Regions from separate parts of the Streptomyces longhuiensis genome, predicted to be linked through region 2. Evidence: riboswitches for the same ligand, from Rfam matches in the RefSeq annotation. Region 2 holds a riboswitch; the other holds the start of a gene.

Region 1 (4,399 bases), 3.0 Mb from region 2:
GTCGGCCCGGGTTCGGGTCAGACCCGGGCCGGTGCGGACGCGTCCTCCACCGGCGCCTCCCCGAAGCGCGCCAGCGCCAACGCCCCCGCCACGGCCACCACGAACCCGAGAACCGCCAGCCAGCCCAGCCCTTCGCGCGTGCGATCCCCGAGCCAGATCACCCCGATCAGCGCCGGCCCCACCGTCTCGCCCACGACCATCCCCGCGGTGGCCGTGGTCACCGACCCCTTCTGCAACGCCGAGGTCAGCAGCAGGAACGCCGCACCCCCACCGAGCAGCAGTGCGTACGTCGCCGGATTGCTCAGCAGCGCGCCGGGCGACACGTCGTCGATGAGCCGTACCGACACCTCCACCACCCCGAACCCGAACCCCGAGCCGAGCCCCAGCGCGAGCGCCCGGCCCCGCCCCGGCAGCCGCCCGGCCACCGCCCCGATCAACAGCACCCCGAGCGCCGTCCCCAGCATCGCGTACCGCAACGCGTCCGAACCGGCCTCCTCCCCCTCCGTCCCCGACGCCAGCCCCAACATGGCGAGCCCCGCCACCACCACCCCGACGGCGCCCCACTCGACGCCGCTCAGTCGTGCGTCCAGCAGCCGCGTGGAGACCACCGCCGTCACCGCCAGACTCGCGGCGAGCGCCGCCCCGACGGCGTAGATCGGAATCGACCGCAGCGCCACGACCTGCAGCACGAACCCGAGCAGGTCGAGCCCCAAGCCGGCGACATAGCGCCACTGCCGCAGCGCCCGCAGCAACAGCGCGGCGTCGACACCGGACCCCGACCCCGGCTCCGCGGCCCGCGCGGCCATCGCCTGCAACACGGAAGCCGTACCGAAACAGACCGCCGCCCCGAGCGCGCAAAGCATTCCAAGAAGCACAAAGCGACTGTAGAGGGTGTGCCTGGGCCGACCGGCCCGCGAGCGGCTCCTCGTCCGGGGGTGCCCCCATGAGCGGCTCCCTCTCCGGTGGTGTCCGGGTGAGCGGCTCCCTCTCGGGTGGTGCCCCCCGCGAGTGGGCGGACCACGAGTCGGCCGTCGGCGCGCCGAAGGCGCACCGCCGTCAGACCGTCAGACCGCCAGAACGCTAGACCGTCAGACCGCCAGGACCGCGCGGAGCTGGTCGAGCCCCCAGTCCAGGTCCTCCTTACTGATCATCAGAGGGGGAGCGATCCGGATCGTGCTGCCGTGGGTGTCCTTGGCCAGGACACCCCTGGCCATCAACTTCTCCGAGATCTCCCTTCCCGTCCCGTACGACGGGTCGATGTCGACCCCCGCCCACAGCCCGCGTCCCCGCACCTGCGTCACCTTGCCCGTGCCCGTCAGCAGCCCGAGCTCCGCATGGAGATGCTCGCCCAGCTCAGCCGCCCGCTGCTGGAACTCCCCGGTGCGCAGCATCGCGATGACCTCGAGCGCTACCGCGCAGGCCAGCGGATTCCCGCCGAACGTCGACCCGTGCTCACCCGGCTTGAACACCCCGAGCACCTCGCTGCTGGACGCCACCGCCGACACCGGCACGACCCCACCGCCGAGCGCCTTGCCCAGCACGTACATGTCGGGCACCACGCCCTCGTGCTCACAGGCGAACGTCCGCCCGGTCCGGCCGAGCCCGGACTGGATCTCGTCCGCGATGAACAACACGTTCCGCTCGCGGGTCAACTCCCTTACCGCGGGCAGATATCCGGCCGGTGGCACGAGGACACCGGCCTCGCCCTGGATCGGTTCGAGCAGCACCGCGACGGTGTTCTTCTCGGTGACAGCGCTGCGCAGTGCCGTCAGATCGCCGTACGGCACGATCTCGAAGCCCGGCGTGTAGGGACCGAAGTCCGCGCGCGCCTCCTGGTCCGTGGAGAAGCTGACGATGGTCGTCGTGCGCCCGTGGAAGTTGTTGCCCGCCACGACGATCTTCGCTCTGCCGTCGAGCACCCCCTTGACCTGGTACCCCCACTTTCTCGCCGTCTTCAAGGCGGTCTCGATCGCCTCCGCCCCTGTGTTCATCGGCAGCACCATGTCCATGCCGCACAGCTCCGCGAGCTGGGTGCAGAACTCGGCGAACCGGTCGTGATAGAAGGCGCGGGACGTCAGCGTCACCCGCTCCAGCTGCGCCTTGGCGGCCTCGATGAGCCGCTGGTTCCGATGGCCGAAGTTGAGGGCCGAGTAGCCGGCGAGCAGGTCGAGGTACCGGCGCCCTTCGACATCCGTCATCCACGCGCCCTCCGCCGTGGCGACCACGACGGGAAGCGGATGGTAGTTGTGCGCGCTGTGCGCTTCGGACGCGGTGATGAGGGCTTCCGTTGCGGCATTCGGAGGAGTCACAGCAGTCACGGGATCTCCGTTCTTACAGCTCTGATGGCGCGAAGATGTGGGCTTGTGACCCCTTCCTACCGTCGCTCGCATCGTGGACCGGGAAACCTCGCCCTGCGGCGCGCCCGGTAGTGTGGCCCGCAGGGCCGTGACTGGCGCGCTGGGATGGGACCGACCATCAGGGAGCGGCCTGTGAACTGTGTGCCGTGCGCCTGGGCCGACCCGTGAACCTCCCGCTCTCGACCTCGCTCGAGCAGGGGAGGTCCCATCCGTCCGGAGGTCCGTCATGTCAGAGCCCACCCTCTCCACCGAATCCGTAGCGTTCCGTAGCGCCCTCGATGTGATCCGGGCTGTCGAGCCCCGCGTGGCCGACGCCATCGGCCAGGAGATCGCCGACCAGCGCGAGATGCTCAAGCTGATCGCCAGCGAGAACTACGCGTCCCCGGCCACCCTCCTCGCGATGGGCAACTGGTTCAGCGACAAGTACGCCGAGGGCACCGTCGGCCGCCGCTTCTACGCCGGCTGCCGCAACGTCGACACCGTCGAGGCCCTCGCCGCCGAACACGCCCGCGAGCTCTTCGGTGCCCGCCATGCCTATGTCCAGCCGCACTCCGGCATCGACGCCAACCTCGTCGCCTTCTGGGCCGTCCTCGCCCAGCGCGTCGAGGCGCCCGCCCTGGAGCTGGCCGGCGTCCGCAACGTGAACGACCTCTCCGACGCCGACTGGGCCGAGCTCCGTCAGGCCTTCGGCAACCAGCGCATGCTCGGCATGTCCCTGGACGCCGGCGGCCACCTCACCCACGGCTTCCGCCCGAACATCTCCGGCAAGATGTTCGACCAGCGCAGCTACGGCACCGACCCGCAGACCGGCCTCGTCGACTACGAAGCCCTGCGTGCCACCGCCCGCGACTTCAAGCCGCTGATCATCGTCGCCGGCTACTCCGCTTACCCCCGCCTGGTGAACTTCCGCATCATGCGCGAGATCGCCGACGAGGTCGGGGCGACCCTCATGGTCGACATGGCGCACTTCGCGGGCCTGGTCGCCGGCAAGGTCCTCACCGGCGACTTCGACCCGGTGCCGCACGCGCAGATCGTCACCACCACGACGCACAAGTCGCTACGCGGCCCGCGCGGCGGCATGGTGCTCTGCGACGACTCGCTCGCCGACCAGGTCGACCGCGGCTGCCCGATGGTCCTCGGCGGCCCGCTGCCGCACGTCATGGCCGCCAAGGCCGTCGCCCTGGCCGAGGCCCGCCGTCCCGAGTTCCGCGAGTACGCCCAGTCGGTCGTTGACAACGCCCGTGCCCTCGCCGAGGGCCTGACCCGCCGTGGCGCCACCCTCGTCACGGGCGGCACGGACAACCACCTCAACCTGATCGATGTCGCCACCTCCTACGAGCTCACCGGCCGCCAGGCCGAGAACGCGCTCCTCGACTCCGGCATCGTCACCAACCGCAACTCCATCCCCTCCGACCCGAACGGCGCCTGGTACACGTCCGGCATCCGCATCGGAACCCCTGCCCTGACCACCCGTGGCCTGGGCACCGCGGAGATGGACGAGGTCGCGGGCCTCATCGACCGCGTGCTCACCGCCGCCGAAGCGGGCACCACCAGCAAGGGCGCGCCCTCCAAGGCGCAGCACGTCCTGGACGAGAAGATCGCCGACGAGGTCTCCACGCGAGCGTCCGACCTGCTGAGCGGCTTCCCGCTCTACCCGGAGGTCGACCTCACCTGATCGCTTGACCGGCCCGTCACCAGCCGCACCGACGGGCCGGTCAGTGCGTTCCCCCAGTTGTGGGAGCTGGAGAGCGATCCTCAGGAATCGATCAGCTGCTGCCGTGGTCCCGCGTCGGGCGGGGTCCCGCCTGTCCCGCGACGACCCGGCAGCCTGTCGGCCAGGGGTCGCAGCACCAGAGCCAGCGCGGCGCCCGCCGCCAGCCCCGGTATCGCCCACCACCAGTCCACCCCGTCTTCGCCCCCGGCTGCCGAGGCCCGCGCGCTTTCGGAAGGCCCGGCATCGCGACCGTCGGCGGCCGGAGCCGGAGCTCCGCCGAGCGCTTCCTTGGACCGGTCGGGCGACTGCCAGGGCACCGGGAAGATCG
Region 2 (4,399 bases):
GGCCCGGCAGGCGGGCATGAGCAGCCGCAACCTGGTGCGGCACTTCCATGCCGTCACCGGGACGGCACCCCTGAGATGGCTGCTGAGCCAGCGCGTGCGGGAGGCGCAGGAGCTGCTGGAGTCGAGTGACGACTCCGTCGAGCGGATCGCGGCACGCACCGGCATGGGGACCTCCGCCACGCTGCGGCGACACTTCGCCCGCGTCACCGGCCTGCCGCCCGAGGCCTACCGGAGGACGTTCGGCGGACGGTGACACGCGCCGCGCCCAGCACGATGCGCACCCCACAAGATCACCAAACTCTCACCCTGAACCTGAGATCGAGATGGCACTCGACGGGACGAGTCTCGGGCCGGCGCCCGGGAGCACACCTGGGCCCGCGCCCGGCCGCACCGCCTGGTACTGCCGGTCCCAGGAAGACGGGACGCCTGGCTGACGGTGCCGCTCCGCCGCACGCTGGTGTCATGACGAAAACACTCATCACCGGAGCGAACAAGGGTCTCGGTTTCGAGACCGCCCGTCGGCTCGTCGCCGCAGGCCACACCGTCTACGTGGGCAGCCGCGACCCCGAGCGCGGACGCCGCGCCGCCGAGCGGCTCGGCGCGCGCCGGGTCCAGCTCGACGTCACGGACGACGCGTCCGTCGCAGGCGCCGTGAAGGCGATCGAGGCCGACGGCGGCCTCGACGTACTGATCAACAACGCCGGCATCGAGGGCCGGACCCCGGACGGCGGCGTGATCGGCGCCGCGGACGTGACCGCCGACGAGATGCGGTCGACCTTCGAGACGAACGTCTTCGGCGTCGTACGTGTCACCCACGCGTTCCTGCCCCTGCTGCAGAAGTCCGACGCGCCGGTCGTGGTCAACCTGAGCAGCGGCCTGGCCTCGCTGGCGCGGGTCACCGACGCGGGTACGCCGACCCACGCGTATCCCGGAGTCGCCTACCCCGCGTCGAAGGCGGCGGTGAACATGATCACCGTGCAGTACGCGAAGGCGTTCCCCGGCATGCGGATCAACGCGGTCGAGCCCGGCTACACCGCGACGGACCTGAACGCCCACACCGGCATCCAGACCGTCGAGGAGGGCGCCGAGATCATCGTGCGCATGGCCCTGCTGGGTCCCGACGGCCCGACCGGCACGTACGTCTCCGCGGAGGGCCCGCTCCCCTGGTGACGACGCGGGCCTCCCGACGTGGACGCCCCCGCCTCACACCAGCCCGTCCGCCACCATGGCCCGCGTGACGTCACGTCCGCCACGGACACGTCGCGCGAGGTTGGCGGCGGCATCGGGCCACCCGGCGTGGTCGAAGGAGAAGCCCGCGTCGAGCAGTCGGCCCGGGACGACACGGCGGCTCTTCAGAAGGAGTTCGGTGTCCGAGCGGAGCGCGAAGGCGCCGAGTTCGGCCATCCACTTCGTCGCGGGCAGGCCCAGCGGAACACCCCATGCCGTACGAAGCGCACGCATGAAGTCACGCTGCGGCAGCGGCTCCGGGGCAGCGAGGTTCACGGGCCCCTCCAGGTCGTCGCGTGCGATCAGGAACCGGACCGCCCGGGCGAAGTCACGGTCGTATATCCAGGACACGTACTGGCCGCCGCCCGCGACCGGACCGCCGAGGCCGAGCCTGGCCAGGCGCAGGAGGATGTCGAAGACGCCGCCGCGATCGGGGCTCATGACCATCGCGGAGCGCAGGGCGACCTTGCGGGTGTGCGGGGTGTCCGCCTGCTCCTGCGCCCGCTCCCACGCCTTGGCGATCTCGACGCTGTAGCCCCAGTAACCCGGGACGCCGGCCTCGTCGCCGCCGAGCACGCCGGTCGCCTCGTCGTTCGGTGCGGCGAAGCTGTGGGCGTAGATGGTCGCCGTACTCATCTGCAGCCACACCTTCGGAGGGCGCGCGGCGGCGGCGATGGCCTCGCCGACGACCTCGGCGGACCGCACGCGCGAGTCCATCATGGCCCGGAGGTTGGCGGGGGTGTAGCGGCAACTGACGCTGCGTCCGGCGAGGTTGATCACGACGTCGCTGCCGTCGACGGCCTCGGCCCAGGGGCCCAGGGTCTCGCCGTCCCAGCGCGTGTCCCCGTCGCGCACCGGCCGCCGCGTGAGGACCACGACTTCGTGTCCCGCTTCGGCCAGTTCACGCTTCAGGATCGTCCCCACCTGCCCGGTGCCGCCGGGTATCACGATCTTCATGAAGCCCCCTCATCGCGTCGGCACCACCTTAGCGCAGATATTTGAACGCGTTCAAATGAGAGAAGGGCGGCCGGGTGAGACGGCTCTCGGACCCGGTCGCGGACGTGCAGGTCGAGTCCCCACGTGCCCGGTGCCTCCACTCCCGGCGGACAGCGGCGGGGTCGTGTTGTGCGCGGCGGGGCGCAAGCGCCTGAGACACCCGGTGGCGGGGATGCTCACCCTGGACTTCGAGACGCTGCACGTACCGGCCACGCCCGGCGAGACGAGCCTGGCCGTGCACGTCTTCAGTACCGAGGAGGGCAGCGGGGAGGCCGCGGCTCTCGCACGGCTGGCCGAAGCCGTTACAGTGGCGGACAGGCCGTGACTGGCGCTGGGGTGGAGAACCACCGGGGAGCGGCCTGACCAAAGGGTCGATGTATGCCGCGCGCCTGGGCGAATGGTCAATGACGCCTGGGAGGCGACCATGTCCCCGACACAGACAGCCCACCTCATGGACGGCACCGGCCCCGCCCGGCGCCTCGTCGAGGAGTCCGCGGGCAGAGCGGCGGAGCTGGTGAGGCGCACGGGCTCGGCGCCCTGCCTCGCGACCGTACTGGTGGGCGAGGATCCCGCCTCCGTCACGTACGTCCGTATGAAGCAGGCCCGCTGCGCCAAGGCCGGTATCGAGTCGCGGCGCGTCCAGCTCCCCGCCGAGACGACGACCTCGGAGCTGGTCGCCACGCTCCGCGAGCTGTCGCAGGACGCGTCGGTGCACGGGATCCTGCTCCAGCATCCCGTGGGCCCGCACATCGACGAACGCGCGGCGTTCGAGGCCATCGCCCCGGAGAAGGACGTCGACGGCGTCACCATGACCTCGTTCGGCGCGATGGCCTTCGGGCTGCCCGGGTTCGTCTCCTGCACACCGGGCGGAATCATGCGGCTCCTCGACGAGTACGACGTCGAGGTCGCGGGGCGGCATGCCGTCGTCGTGGGCCGGAGCGCGATCCTCGGCAAGCCGGCCGGGATGCTTCTGCTCGCCCGGGACGCCACGGTGACGTACTGCCACTCCCGCACGGCCGACCTGAGCGCGTACGTGAGGGAGGCGGACATCGTGGTGGCGGCCGTGGGCCGGCCCCGGCTCATCCGCGGCGAGGACATCAAGCCCGGCGCGGTCGTCATCGACGCGGGCTACAACGCGGGCAACGTCGGCGACGTCGACTTCGACACCGCGGCCGAGCGGGCTCGCCTGATCACTCCCGTCCCCGGCGGGGTGGGCCCCATGACCATCGCCGTCCTCCTGGCCCAGACGGTCACCGCCGCGTATCACCAGCTCGGCGCGGACCTCGATCGCGCGCTCGTCTGACAGGACCGCGCCGATCGCGCATCCGGGATCCCTGGTCGGTGGCGGCGTCGAGAAGTCCGGCGGCCGCCACCTCGAGGGAGGCGCGCGGCAGCGGTTCGCACTCCAGCGGTGCGCACACCTCGAAGCCGAGGTGCCGTACGGCCGTCTCGCCCGACGGCAGCAGGTGGAGATACTCGGGCCCGTCGGGTTCCTCGCGGCCCAGGAGGAACTCGACGGTCAGCCGTGTGCCGGCGGCGATCCGCGGGGATCCGGCCTGCGGTTCACGGTCGATCAGGGTGAACTCCCGCTCGTACGGGCCCGTCGGCGGCGCCGTAAGGAGCCACCGGGCGAACTCGGCGGCCCGTGGCGCGCCGTGTCCCAGCGGCAGGCGCCCGAGGAAGTACGCGTCGAACCACCAACCGCCTTCCGCATCGCCGTCGAAGGCGATCCACAGGTCCTCGGCGGGGCGGCCCGCATAGGGGGACCCACGCCATGCGAGGCGAAAGAGCGGACCCGTCCCGGGAGGCTCCTCAACTCCGTACGTCATCCAGCGATCTCCCTCATCCTCCGATGCTCAGGCGACCCAGTGCGGCCGTCGCGCGGTGGACGCCGACGGGAGACCGGAGGCGAGCGCGGTCGCCATGCGGTGGACGGCTTCGCGCAAGGTGTCCGCCGGGGTCGTGTACGGGATGCGCATCCGCTGCTCGAAGATGCCGGGGTCGGTGGCGAAGCAGGCGCCGCTCTCGATCCGGACGCCGTTGTCGAGGGCTCGTTCGGACAGCGCGGTGGCCACCGGTTCACCCAGGTCGACCCACAACGACAGCCCACCGGGCGGCAGTTGCCAGGTCCAGTGCGGCATGTGCTCCGTCAGCGCGGAGACCAACGCGGCGCGCT

What was found. A riboswitch is a leader RNA that binds a small molecule or an ion and turns the genes downstream of it on or off. The one in region 2 is predicted to bind ZMP and ZTP.
Region 1: linked by a shared signal. The riboswitch ahead of LGI35_RS27055 (glycine hydroxymethyltransferase) and the one ahead of LGI35_RS40280 (bifunctional 5,10-methylenetetrahydrofolate dehydrogenase/5,10-methenyltetrahydrofolate cyclohydrolase) in region 2 are both predicted to bind ZMP and ZTP.

What each region holds. Positions count from the first base shown of each region.
Region 1 covers NZ_CP085173.1:5,836,893-5,841,291, forward strand. The annotation lists gene LGI35_RS27045 (DMT family protein) at 18-863, opposite strand; gene rocD (ornithine--oxo-acid transaminase) at 1,089-2,318, opposite strand; ZMP/ZTP riboswitch at 2,436-2,522, shown strand; gene LGI35_RS27055 (glycine hydroxymethyltransferase) at 2,584-4,032, shown strand; gene LGI35_RS27060 (hypothetical protein) at 4,113-4,399, opposite strand, start outside.
Region 2 covers NZ_CP085173.1:8,860,217-8,864,615, reverse strand. The annotation lists gene LGI35_RS40300 (helix-turn-helix domain-containing protein) at 1-253, shown strand, start outside; gene LGI35_RS40295 (SDR family oxidoreductase) at 463-1,170, shown strand; gene LGI35_RS40290 (TIGR01777 family oxidoreductase) at 1,204-2,184, opposite strand; gene LGI35_RS40285 (MmyB family transcriptional regulator) at 2,183-2,548, shown strand; ZMP/ZTP riboswitch at 2,535-2,625, shown strand; gene LGI35_RS40280 (bifunctional 5,10-methylenetetrahydrofolate dehydrogenase/5,10-methenyltetrahydrofolate cyclohydrolase) at 2,648-3,526, shown strand; gene LGI35_RS40275 (hypothetical protein) at 3,474-4,052, opposite strand; gene LGI35_RS46230 (aminotransferase class I/II-fold pyridoxal phosphate-dependent enzyme) at 4,080-4,399, opposite strand, start outside.